Regions from separate parts of the Pseudomonas wadenswilerensis genome, predicted to be linked through region 1. Evidence: riboswitches for the same ligand, from Rfam matches in the RefSeq annotation. Region 1 holds a riboswitch; the other holds the start of a gene.
What was found. Region 1 has a riboswitch for FMN ahead of LOY45_RS07250 (6,7-dimethyl-8-ribityllumazine synthase). Riboswitches for the same ligand answer to the same signal wherever they lie in the genome.

Region 1 (5,697 bases):
GAAGGCGATGCCGGAAATGATCGGCTGTTCCATGGATTCCTCTTCATCAATGGTAATGAGGGTACCCGGACCCTCCTGGAAGCTGTGCAGCACGCGCAGCGGGACGTTGTACTTGCCGGCAAACTCGACGGCGCGGATCTGCAGCACCTTGGAACCGAGGCTGGCCATTTCCAGCATCTCTTCGAAGGTGATCTTGTCCAGGCGCTGGGCCTGGGCCACCACGCGCGGGTCAGTGGTGTAGACACCATCGACATCGGTGTAGATCTGGCACTCGTCAGCCTTCAGCGCTGCCGCCAGGGCCACGCCGGTGGTGTCGGAGCCACCACGACCGAGGGTGGTGATGTTGCCGTGCTCGTCGACACCCTGGAAACCTGCGACCACGACCACGCGGCCAGCCTTGAGGTCGCCGCGAATCTTCTGGTCGTCGATCTGCAGGATGCGCGCCTTGTTGTGCGCGCTGTCGGTGAGGATCCGCACCTGGTTACCGGTGTAGGACACCGCCGGAATACCACGCTTGATCAGGGCCATGGCCAGCAAGGCGATGGTCACCTGCTCGCCAGTGGAGACGATCACATCCAGTTCACGCGGAACCGGCTGATCGCTGATCTTCTTGGCCAGGTCGATCAGGCGATTGGTTTCGCCACTCATCGCCGACAGTACAACCACCAGGTCATCGCCGGCTTCACGGAACTTCTTGACCTTGTCGGCAACCTGCTCGATTCGCTCGACTGTGCCGACCGAGGTACCGCCAAATTTCTGTACGATCAACGCCATTTCAAAGCCGCCTCAGCCCATGAAGGGCACCCAATAAACATTCAAACGACGCCATGGCCCACCACTAGACGGCGGGCCGATGTACGCCTTAAACGCCCTGCTCCACGAATGGCACGGTCAGGGCCAGCGCGCTGTCCAGCGCTGCGGTGTCTACGCCACCACCTTGCGCCATGTCCGGACGACCACCGCCCTTGCCACCCACCGCGGCAGCGGCTTGCTTCATCAAATCACCGGCTTTGAGTTGGCCAGTCAGGTCTTTGGTCACACCGGCAACCAGTACGACCTTTTCCTCATGGACACTGCCGAGCAGGATCACTGCGCGGCCGAGTTTGTTCTTCAGTTGATCGACCAGCGCCAGCAGCGCCTTGCCATCCTGGCCATCGAGACGTGCGGCCAGGACCTTGACGCCCTTGACCTCGACGGCTGCGTTGGACAGGTCGTCGCCAGCAGCGCTGGCGGCCTTGGCCTGCAGTTGCTCCAGCTGTTTTTCCAGCTGACGGTTGCGCTCGAGCACGGCCGAGAGCTTGTCGATCAGGTTGTCGCGACTGCCCTTGACCAGTTGCGCGGCTTCCTTGAGCTGCTCTTCGGCAGCGTTCAGGTACGCCAGTGCGGCAGCGCCGGTGACCGCTTCGATCCGGCGTACGCCGGAGGCCACGCCACCTTCGCTGATGATCTTGAGCAGACCGATATCACCGGTACGCTTGGCGTGGATACCGCCGCACAGTTCGACGGAGAAATCGCCGCCCATGCTCAGCACCCGCACGCTGTCGCCATACTTCTCGCCGAACAGCGCCATGGCGCCCTTCTGCTTGGCGGTTTCGATATCGGTCTCTTCGGTTTGCACCTCGGAGTTCTTGCGCACTTCGCGGTTGACGATGTCTTCCAGGGCCTTGAGCTGCTCTGGCTTGACCGCCTCGAAGTGACTGAAGTCGAAGCGCAGGCGCTGGCTATCGACCAGCGAGCCCTTCTGTTGTACGTGATCGCCCAGCACCTGGCGCAGCGCCGCGTGCAGCAGGTGGGTGGCGGAGTGGTTCAGCGAGGTGGCGTGCTGAACATCGGCATCGACCCGGGTCTGCACCTGAGCACCGACGGTCAGGGTGCCGCTGGCCACCACACCGTGGTGCAGGAAGGCGCCGCCGGTCTTGGTGGTGTCGCGCACATCGAAGCGCACGTTGCCCGCCTGCAGGTAGCCGGTGTCACCAACCTGGCCGCCGGACTCGGCGTAGAACGGCGTACGGTCGAGGATGACCACACCCTCCTCGCCTTCACCCAGCTGCTCGACGACCTTGCCGTCCTTATAAAGAGCAACGATGCTGGCACTGCCTTCGGTGGCGTTGTAGCCGGTGAACTCGGTCGCCACGTCGACCTTGACCAGGGTGTTGTAGTCCAGGCCGAAGGCGCTGGCGGAGCGGGCACGCTCACGCTGGGCTTCCATCTCGCGCTCGAAGCCTGCTTCGTCGATGGTCAGCTCGCGTTCGCGGGCGATGTCGGCGGTCAGGTCCATCGGGAAACCGTAGGTGTCGTACAGCTTGAACACCACGTCACCCGGCACTACGGTGCCCTTGAGATCGGCCAGGTCCTGCTCGAGGATTTTCAGGCCCTGCTCCAGGGTCTTGGCGAACTGCTCTTCTTCAGCCTTGAGCACGCGCTCGATGTTGGAATGCTGTTGCTGGAGCTCGGGGAAGGCTTCGCCCATCTCGGCCACCAGGGCGGCGACGATCTTGTAGAAGAAGCTGCCAGTGGCGCCCAGCTTGTTACCGTGGCGGCAAGCGCGACGGATGATGCGGCGCAGCACGTAGCCGCGGCCTTCGTTGGACGGCAGCACGCCGTCGGCAATCAGGAAGCTGCAGGAACGGATGTGGTCGGACACCACTTTGAGCGACGACTGCTCTTCGTTGGCGCAGCCAATGGCGGCGGCCGAAGCGCTGAGCAGGTTGCGGAACAGGTCGATCTCGTAGTTCGAGTGCACATGCTGCATGACCGCACTGATGCGCTCCAGGCCCATGCCGGTATCCACCGACGGTGCTGGCAGCGGGTGCAGCACGCCATCGGCGGTGCGGTTGAACTGCATGAAGACGTTGTTCCAGATCTCGATGTAGCGATCGCCGTCTTCTTCCGGCGAGCCGGGTGGGCCGCCCCAGATGTCTGCGCCGTGATCGTAGAAGATCTCGGTGCACGGGCCGCACGGGCCGGTATCGCCCATGGTCCAGAAGTTGTCGGAGGCGTATGGTGCGCCCTTGTTGTCGCCGATGCGCACCATGCGCTCGGCCGGTACGCCGATTTCCTTGGTCCAGATGTCGTATGCCTCATCGTCGCTGGCATAGACGGTGACCCAGAGTTTCTCTTCCGGCAGGTTCAGCACCTTGGTCAGGAAGGTCCAGGCGTAGGTGATGGCGTCTTTCTTGAAATAGTCACCGAAGCTGAAGTTACCCAGCATTTCGAAGAAGGTGTGGTGACGGGCGGTGTAGCCGACGTTTTCCAGGTCGCTGTTCTTGCCACCGGCGCGCACGCACTTCTGGCTGCTGGTCGCGCGGGTGTAGGCGCGCTTTTCCTGGCCAAGGAAGCAGTCCTTGAACTGGTTCATCCCCGCGTTGGTGAACAACAGGGTCGGGTCGTTGCCCGGAATCAAGGAGCTGGAGGCAACTCGGGTGTGTCCCTGCTCTTCGAAGAAGCGAAGGAAGGCTTCACGGATTTCTGCGCTTTTCATAGGTTCTTCCACGGAAACGGCGGCCTTAAGGCAAATGCTTGCGTCAAATTGACGAAACGACGGCAAAGGGCCGCATTATATCGGGCCTTAGGCTTGGGTGCAGTGTGTTTATGCTATAGAAACCGTCAATTGGACGGCCTGCAACGACAACGTCAGCGAAAAACCGCTCGCGACCACTCCGCCCGACCTCTCTGGGCCTGATTTGATCTGGTGACACGATATTACTGGGGCCGCACAAAGCAATTGGCAAGGTTTCCCGGATGAAATGTCGTTGATCCGGAAAAAATCGTTAGCAGCCTATACGTTTACCTGACATCTGTGCTAATAATTCCTCGCCGTTGACAACCGACGGTAACGTTCTCAGGGCGGGGTGCGATTCCCCACCGGCGGTAATTGCGCGCAATGCGCATAGCCCGCGAGCGCTTGCAGGCCTGCCTGCAAGGTCAGCAGACCCGGTGTGATTCCGGGGCCGACGGTCATAGTCCGGATAAAGAGAGAACGGGAGAGGTGCATCCGCGCCTGTCGTTGTGCAGCTGCATGGCGAAATCCCCTTCGATCCAGCGCCCTGTTTCTCATCCAAACAGGAGTCCGTTTCAATGCAACCTACCGCAATCGATAGCAAGAACCCTTCCCACGAGCGCATCGCCTTCATCCAGGCCTGCTGGCACAAGGATATTGTCGACCAGGCTCGCAAGGCATTCGTCGAAGAGATGGGTAAACAAGGCTATCAGGCGAGCGATATCGATTTCTTTGAAGTCGGCGGCGCTTTCGAGATCCCTCTGCACGCCAAGCTGCTGGCCCGTGGTGGTCGCTACGCCGGCATCGTCGCCGCCGGCCTGGTGGTCGATGGCGGCCTGTACCGCCATGAGTTCGTCGCCCAGTCGGTGATCAGCGGCCTGATGCAGGTGCAGCTGGAAACCGAGGTGCCGGTGTTCTCGGCTGTGCTGACCCCGCACCACTTCCATGCCGGTGACGAGCATCAGAACTTCTACTTCGAACATTTCCTGGTCAAGGGCGCCGAGGCGGCCAAGACCTGCGCCGATACCCTGCACAAGCTGCGCGCCCTGCGTCGCAATGAAGTGCCGCAAAAAATGGCCGGCTGAATAACCCTGTAGGAGCGGGCTTGTCCCGCGATGCGATGCAGCAGGTAGATCGCAATCGCGGGGCAAGCCCGCTCCCACCCAATCAGCCTAGCTGTTCGGGGTTGGCGGGAACGATCAGAATCCCCGCCCGCAAACCATTCTTGACCTTCGGGTTGGGGAAGATGATGCGCGCGCCCTGCTCCTCGACGATCCAGCGGGTGTCGGCGATATCCTCGGCCAGCAGGTAGCCGGGTTCGAGCTCCGAGAAGTTCTCTATATCCGCAGGCAGGTTCAGACGAAAATGCTCGCTGTGCTTGATGATCTCGCGAGCCACGCTGAATAGCTGCAGGCCATCCAGGGCTTGAGGCTCTTCAGGCTCGGTGCCTTCGATGATCTGCTTGAGACGGGTCTCCAGGCGCTCGACATTGACCTGGCCGTTCTCCCCGAACGGCCGCGCCTTGCCCAGCTCCAGGGTGAAGGCTTCAGCCTCCAATTGCTCATAGGTGTAGGCGGTGAAGGTGATCGACACCTTGCTTTGCAGCAGCACCGCCTCCATGCCGGCCGCACTCAGGCGCGCCAGTTCGCGACGCGAATGCTGGCGACCTTCCTTGTACGGATAGAGGGCGAACTGCTCGATCTTCGAACCACGAATGGCGGTGTGCAGGTCGTAATGCAGGCGGGTGCGCTCGGGGACGCTGAAAAAAGTCGCCGCCAGGCGCTCCAGCTCACAGGCACGCAGGGCCTCGGCACCACTGGACTGATCGTGGCGGCCATTGAACAAGCGGTTGACGTCCTGCTCGATGTAACGCTCGCCGCGGCGGATCGCCTCGGGGTTGCCGAACAGGAACAGAATACGCGCACGCGGTTTGAGATCGCCGCGGGCAATGTCGTGCAGCAGCCGATCGAGCAACTCGATCGGTGCGGTTTCGTTGCCATGGATGCCCGCCGACAGCAGCAGGTCCTGGCCATTGTCACGAGCCTCGGGCGGGCGCACTTCGAGGGCGCCCTCGCCGAGCCAGCGCATGCGTACGCCGTCGACAGTCAGCTGGGTCTTCTCTGCCGGTTCGCGACCGGCCAGGGTCAGTTCAAGCAGTTTGCCGAGGGCGAGCATGGGCTATTCCTTAGTGATGGTGG
Region 2 (5,697 bases), 2.3 Mb from region 1:
AAGCGCTACCAGATCAAGAGCGTCAACCTCAGCAAGCAAAGCACCGGCCTTGCCTATCCGGGGTTCTTCAACTGGCCGCAGACCGTGGCCAAGACCCTGGAAAGCGAGCCGAACATTCGCCTGATGGTGATCTTCCTCGGCCCCAATGACCCGTGGGACATGCCCCAGGGCAAGGGCAAGCCGTTCCTGCGCTTCAAGTCGCCGGAGTGGGAAGTCACCTATCGCCAGCGCATCGATTCGATTCTTGACCAGGCCCGTGCGCACAATGTGCAGGTGATCTGGGTCGGGCCGCCGAACATGCAGAAGCCCAAGCTGTCTACGGCCATGGCTTATCTGAGCGGGTTGTACGAGCAACAGACCGGCCTGTACCAACAGCACTACGTTTCGGCCAACCCGGCACTCGGTTACAACGACGACAGCTTCTCCGCTACTTTGCAGAACAGCCAGGGCAAACGGATCAAGACCCGGGTCGATGACGGCATCCATTTCACCACCACCGGACAGAAGCTGATCTCGGAACGGATTCTCTCGATGATCGCCTTTCCCGGCCTCACTGTAACGGGACACTGATGCGTCGACTGCACAACATTCTGGGATTGGCCCTGCTGATCTGCGCGCTGCCGGGCTGTAGCCCGGTGGCGGCGGTCAATACCACGGCCAGGCCAGCCAATACGGCGGCCAAGGCCCCGGTCAACCGCGTCGATGGCAACCTGGCGGTACTGGCGGGCAAGTTCAAGAACGCCAACCGCGCGCCGGTCAATATCATTCAGTTCGGCGACTCGCACACCGCTGCCGATCTGTTCAGTGGCGAGATGCGCCGCCTGCTGCAAGCGCGATATGGCGACGGCGGTATCGGCCTGATCGCCGCCACGCCGGTGCCGGGCACCCGCTACGACCAGGTTATCCTCAAAGCCGCCAAGCGCCAGTGGGAGCTGGTGTCGGCGCGTAATCAGCAGAGCACGCAGTTCCCGCTCGGCGGTTACTTGTCGGTGCCGATGGCGGCCAACCCCAGCGTACGCATCGAGGCCCGTGAACCTGGTGCCCAACGTTATCGCGTGCAGGCGCTGTACCAGGCGCGGGAGAACAGTACCCTGGTGCTGCGCGACGGTCGTGGACGCAACCAGCGCATGCTGGCGGCAACCGGCGGGCAATGGCGCTTCGGCCCGCAGGTCGGCAACCTCGGTCTGCCGCTGGACCTGACCCTCAACGGCCGTCCCGGCACCGTGCTGGGGGGGTGGTACATCCAGGGCCAGAAGAATGCCGGGGTGATCTATTCGGCGCTGGGTATCAACGGCGCGCGTCTTGAGGTGCAGGACAAATGGCAGGCCGGCTGGCAGGACAACCTCAAGACCTTGCGCCCGGACCTGGTGATCCTCGCCTACGGCACCAACGAAGCCTTCGATGACACCCTCGATCTCAACCTGTACCAGACGCAACTGCGCAATACCCTCAAGCGCCTGCGCCAGGACCTGCCGCGGGCGGTGGTGCTGCTGGTTGGTCCGCCGGACTCGATCAAGCAGCGCAAGGCCCGCAGTTGCGCCGCGCGCCAGCCGCAGCAACTGGCCCAGGTGATCCGCATCCAGCGCCAGGCAGCCAAGCAGGCCAATGCCCTGTTCTGGGACTGGCAGGCGTATATGGGCGGACAGTGTTCGATTGCCGGCTGGCAGGCTTCAGGCTTGGCCCGTGGCGATCTGGTGCACCTGACGGCGGACGGCTACAAGAAAAGCGCGGTCGGCCTGCACGACTTTTTGCGCACGCAGCTGGGCTTGAAGTAGGGCAGAAAAAAGCAGAGGCGGGGACGACTCCGGGTTGGCTTGCGGCGCCCCATGAAGTCGTCTTCCCGCCTCCTAATAGAGGCAAATCCGGGTGCATGAAGCTGCACCCGCTCAGCACGATGCGACTGCCTTGAATCAGCCGCGATTCACTCCTCTGCATTCACCTTAGTAGCTGTCTGCAGGGCTGTAAATTTTCTCGAACAGAATATTTTTCAGGCGCTTTCCAGGGCGGGAGTCAAGGCTGCCTGGCGGTAACGGGCCAACTCGTCGATGGTCAGTACCGGCAGCGAATGCAGCCTGGCGTACTCTGCCACCTGTTCGCCACGGGCCATGCTGCCATCGGGGTTCATCAGCTCGCAGAGGACCGCTGCCGGACGCAGGCCAGCCAGGCGGGCGAGGTCTACCGAGCCTTCGGTGTGGCCACGACGGGTGAGCACGCCGCCATCGCGTGAGCGCAGCGGGAACACGTGGCCGGGGCTGACGATGCGCAGGTCTGCGCGGGTCGAGTCCAGCGCTGCCTGGATGGTGGTGATGCGGTCCTGGGCCGACACGCCCGTGGATACGCCTTCAGCGGCTTCGATGGTCACAGTGAAACCGGTGCCATGGCGGGCGCGGTTGTTCGGCACCATCGGTGCCAGCGACAGCTCGTCAACGGTGATTTCATCCAGGCACAGGCAGACGATGCCGCTGCAATCACGGATCATCATGGCCATGGTCTGCAGGCTGATGTTTTCGGCGGCGGCGATGATATCCGCCTCGTCCTCGCGGTCGTCGTCATCGAGCAACAGCACGGGTTTACCGGCCTGATAGGCAGCGACGGCGGCAGCGACGTTAGGGAATTGCTTGCGGTGCAAAGGGGACATGAAACGCTCCTCGTAAGTGATCGATGAACGTTTCAGGGCGAACAAAATGCGTGCGCCAGGGCGCACGATGGCCCTGACCTGACGCCTTCTTTCATCCGGACTATGACCGTCGGCTCTGGAGTCTCACCAGATCTGCTGACCCTCGACCAAAGGCCGAGGCGCTCGCGGGCTCATCTTTCGATTTACCGCCGGTGGGGACTTGCACCCCGCCCTGAAGACCGTGCAAGCATACATCAGGGTGCCATCATGCTTGCAAGCCTCAGGGCTACGACCTAGGTCTAAGCCAGGCTTAAAGGCCCAGGGCGTAATCCAGGTAGCCAGGGTAGGTCTTGCGCCAGTCGTCCTGGAAGGTGTGGCCTTCAGGGTGTTCGTGGCTCTGCACCTTGTTGTTGCTGGCGAAGGCTTTTTCGGTGGTGGCGGTCAGTTGCAGGTTGCTTTCATGTTCCTGGGCGCCATGGACCACGACCAGGCGCTTGTCCTTGGCCTTCTGCACGGTGAACGGGATCTTGAAGCCGCCCGGCGACAGCAGCACGGCGCCGCTGTAGTTCTGCGGGTACTGGGCGATCAGGTGCGCGGCGTGTTCGGCGCCTTGCGAGAAGCCGATCAGGGCAACTTTCGAGCGGTCGATGCGGGTGTCTTTTTCCAGCTTCTTCAGGGCCGCGGCCACCGCTTGCTCGGTCGGCTCGACCGATTGCCGCTGCCACATGAACTGATGCTCGTCGCGCTTGAGGGTGCCGTTCAGGGCCACCAGCACGGCCTTGTCGCCCACCAGGTCGGCGCGCATGTTGGTGCCCTTGACGCCTTCGGTGCCGAAACCGGCCAGCCATACCACCACTGGCCAGCCGCCAGCCGGCGCCTTGCCTTCAGGAATGCTGAACGCAGCGAGGCCGGCGTCCTTGGCCTGGGTCGGGTAGTTCTTCTCGGCGGCTTGCAGCAGCTTCTGGTAGGCCGGGTCTTTCTGCATCGGCTCCAGTTCGTCGTCTTCCTTGAGGATCACCGCTTGCCAGAAGCCGCGCTCACGCGCCTGGTCGAGGTATTGCGCGGCCAGTTCCGGGCTGTCCATGGACGACAGCGCGGCAGCGGCCTGGTAAGAGGCGAAGGCGTTCTTCGGGTCCAGGCGGGCGGCGGTCAGATAGAAGGCCAGGGCGCCGGCATAGTTGTCGTGCTCGCTCTTTTCCTTGTCACCGGCATCCATGAACTCGGCCGGGGTGGCGTCGTTGAGGTACAGGTTGGCCATGGCGGCCATGCCTTGCCAGCGGCCCTTGTGCACGGCCTGGTCGGTGGCTTCGTCGGCGTAGGCACTGGCGGCGGTGAGGCTGAGGCCGGCCAGCAGGCCGAAGGAGCAGAGATGCAAGCGGGTAGCTGTCAGCAATGACATGGCCGAGAGTCCTTTTTCGGTAGTGCTCGGCCAGATGCGGCCGAAGAGGGCGCGAATTCTAGCACCCTGTTCAACCCTTGAGTTGATTCCATTCCAGGCCAAAGCGCGCCAGGTATTTGCGCAGGCGGTCGGCGTCGTTGGGCTTTTCTTTTTCCTGGCGTGATACATCGAACAGCTGGCGTCCGGCTTCGGACAAAGTGCGGGCGTTGCGGCAAACCTTGAGTACGGCCTGCAGTTGCAGGCGGTCGAACTGGTCCAGCGCCTTGTCGCCGAGCAGCGCGTCGAGCGGGTCCGCTCCCTGCGCCAGGCCCCAGGCGCGCTGCAGGCGCTCGATCTCCTCCAGCACCAGCGCTTCGTCGATACGCCCACTGTCGGCGAGGGTGGCCATGCGCGTGATCGAGGCCGACAGCTCGCGGAAGTTGCCGGCCCAGCGCGCGTGCGGCGAGTTGGCAAAGGCCAGGTAGCGACGCTTGGCCTCCAGGTTGAAGCGCACCTGGCGGTTCTGTTCGCGGGCATGGCGCTGCAGTTCGAAATCGATGTTCGGCTCGATGTCCTCCCTGCGCCCGGCCAGCCCCGGCAACTCGAAGGTCCACAAGTTGATGCGTGCGTACAGGTCTTCGCGGAACAGCCCTTCGGCGACCCGGCTGCGCAGGTCGCGATGGGTACCGGCAATCAGCTGGAAGTCGCTCTCTACTTCGCGGTCCGAGCCCAGCGGGAAGAAGCGTTTTTCTTCGATGGCCTTGAGCAGCATGGCCTGCTCGTCGGCGCCCAGCTCGCCGATTTCATCAAGGAACAACATGCCGCCATCGGCTGCGCGCAGCAAACCTTCGCGGGCGTTCTGGGCACCGGTGAAGGCGCCTTTGCTGTGACCGAACAGTGCCGACATGGCGCCGTCACCGCGCAAGGTGGCGCAGTTCACTTCGACAAAGCGCCCCTCCAACTGGTGGCGAGCGCGCTTGAGTTCATAGATGCGCCGGGCCAGGAAGGATTTGCCCGCGCCGGTCGGGCCGACCAGCAGCATCGGCGCCCGCGAGCGCAGCGCCACACGTTCGATCTGCTCGATGGAGCGGTTGAAGGCGGCGTTGCGGGTGGCGATACCGGCCTTGAGAAAGTTCAGGCTGTCGGCTTGCTCGCGTTGAAAGCGCGAGGCGATGTGATCGTAGCGCGACAGGTCCAGGTCAATCAGCGTGCTGGTGCCGGCCGGGTCGGCCGTGTCTTCCTTGCCGCGGGCTGGCGAGGTCTGGATCAGCCGCGCCGGCAGGTAGCGCGCCTCGGTGAGCAGGAACCAGCAGATCTGCGCGACGTGGGTGCCGGTGGTGATGTGGACCAGGTAGTCCTCGTGCTCGGTATCGAACGGGTAGGCGCTGGCAAAATCGTGCAGGGCACCATAGACCTCCTCGAAGTCCCAGGGGTTGCGCAGGACCATGGGCTGCAGGCGCACCTCGGTGTGTGGCGAGATGCTCTGGATGTCGTCACGTATGCGCTCGGCCAGGCCCAGATCGCGGGCGCTGGTGCCGTGGATCAGCTCCAGGCGATCGATCGGGGTTTGCGCTTGCTGGCACAGGCTGATGGTTGGGCGCCAGCGCTGCCAGCGCGCGGCGCCTTTGCCGTTGCGATCAAGGGTGGTGCCGAGAAAACCGATGGCGACGCTACGCTTGCTCATTTCTATTTAGCTCAAAAG

Region 2: it holds a riboswitch for FMN, as region 1 does, so the genes downstream of both, ribB (3,4-dihydroxy-2-butanone-4-phosphate synthase) here and LOY45_RS07250 (6,7-dimethyl-8-ribityllumazine synthase) in region 1, are expected to answer to the same signal.

Annotation. Positions count from the first base shown of each region.
Region 1 is NZ_CP087191.1:1,565,834-1,571,530, reverse strand. Features, by position in the region: gene LOY45_RS07260 (aspartate kinase) at 1-774, opposite strand, end outside; gene alaS (alanine--tRNA ligase) at 863-3,481, opposite strand; FMN riboswitch at 3,834-3,985, shown strand; gene LOY45_RS07250 (6,7-dimethyl-8-ribityllumazine synthase) at 4,078-4,584, shown strand; gene astE (succinylglutamate desuccinylase) at 4,667-5,674, opposite strand; gene LOY45_RS07240 (topoisomerase II) at 5,685-5,697, opposite strand, start outside.
Region 2 is NZ_CP087191.1:5,139,369-5,145,065, reverse strand. Features, by position in the region: gene LOY45_RS23610 (SGNH/GDSL hydrolase family protein) at 1-570, shown strand, start outside; gene LOY45_RS23605 (SGNH/GDSL hydrolase family protein) at 570-1,775, shown strand; gene ribB (3,4-dihydroxy-2-butanone-4-phosphate synthase) at 1,988-2,638, opposite strand; FMN riboswitch at 2,718-2,861, opposite strand; gene LOY45_RS23595 (alpha/beta hydrolase) at 2,928-4,016, opposite strand; gene rtcR (RNA repair transcriptional activator RtcR) at 4,087-5,679, opposite strand.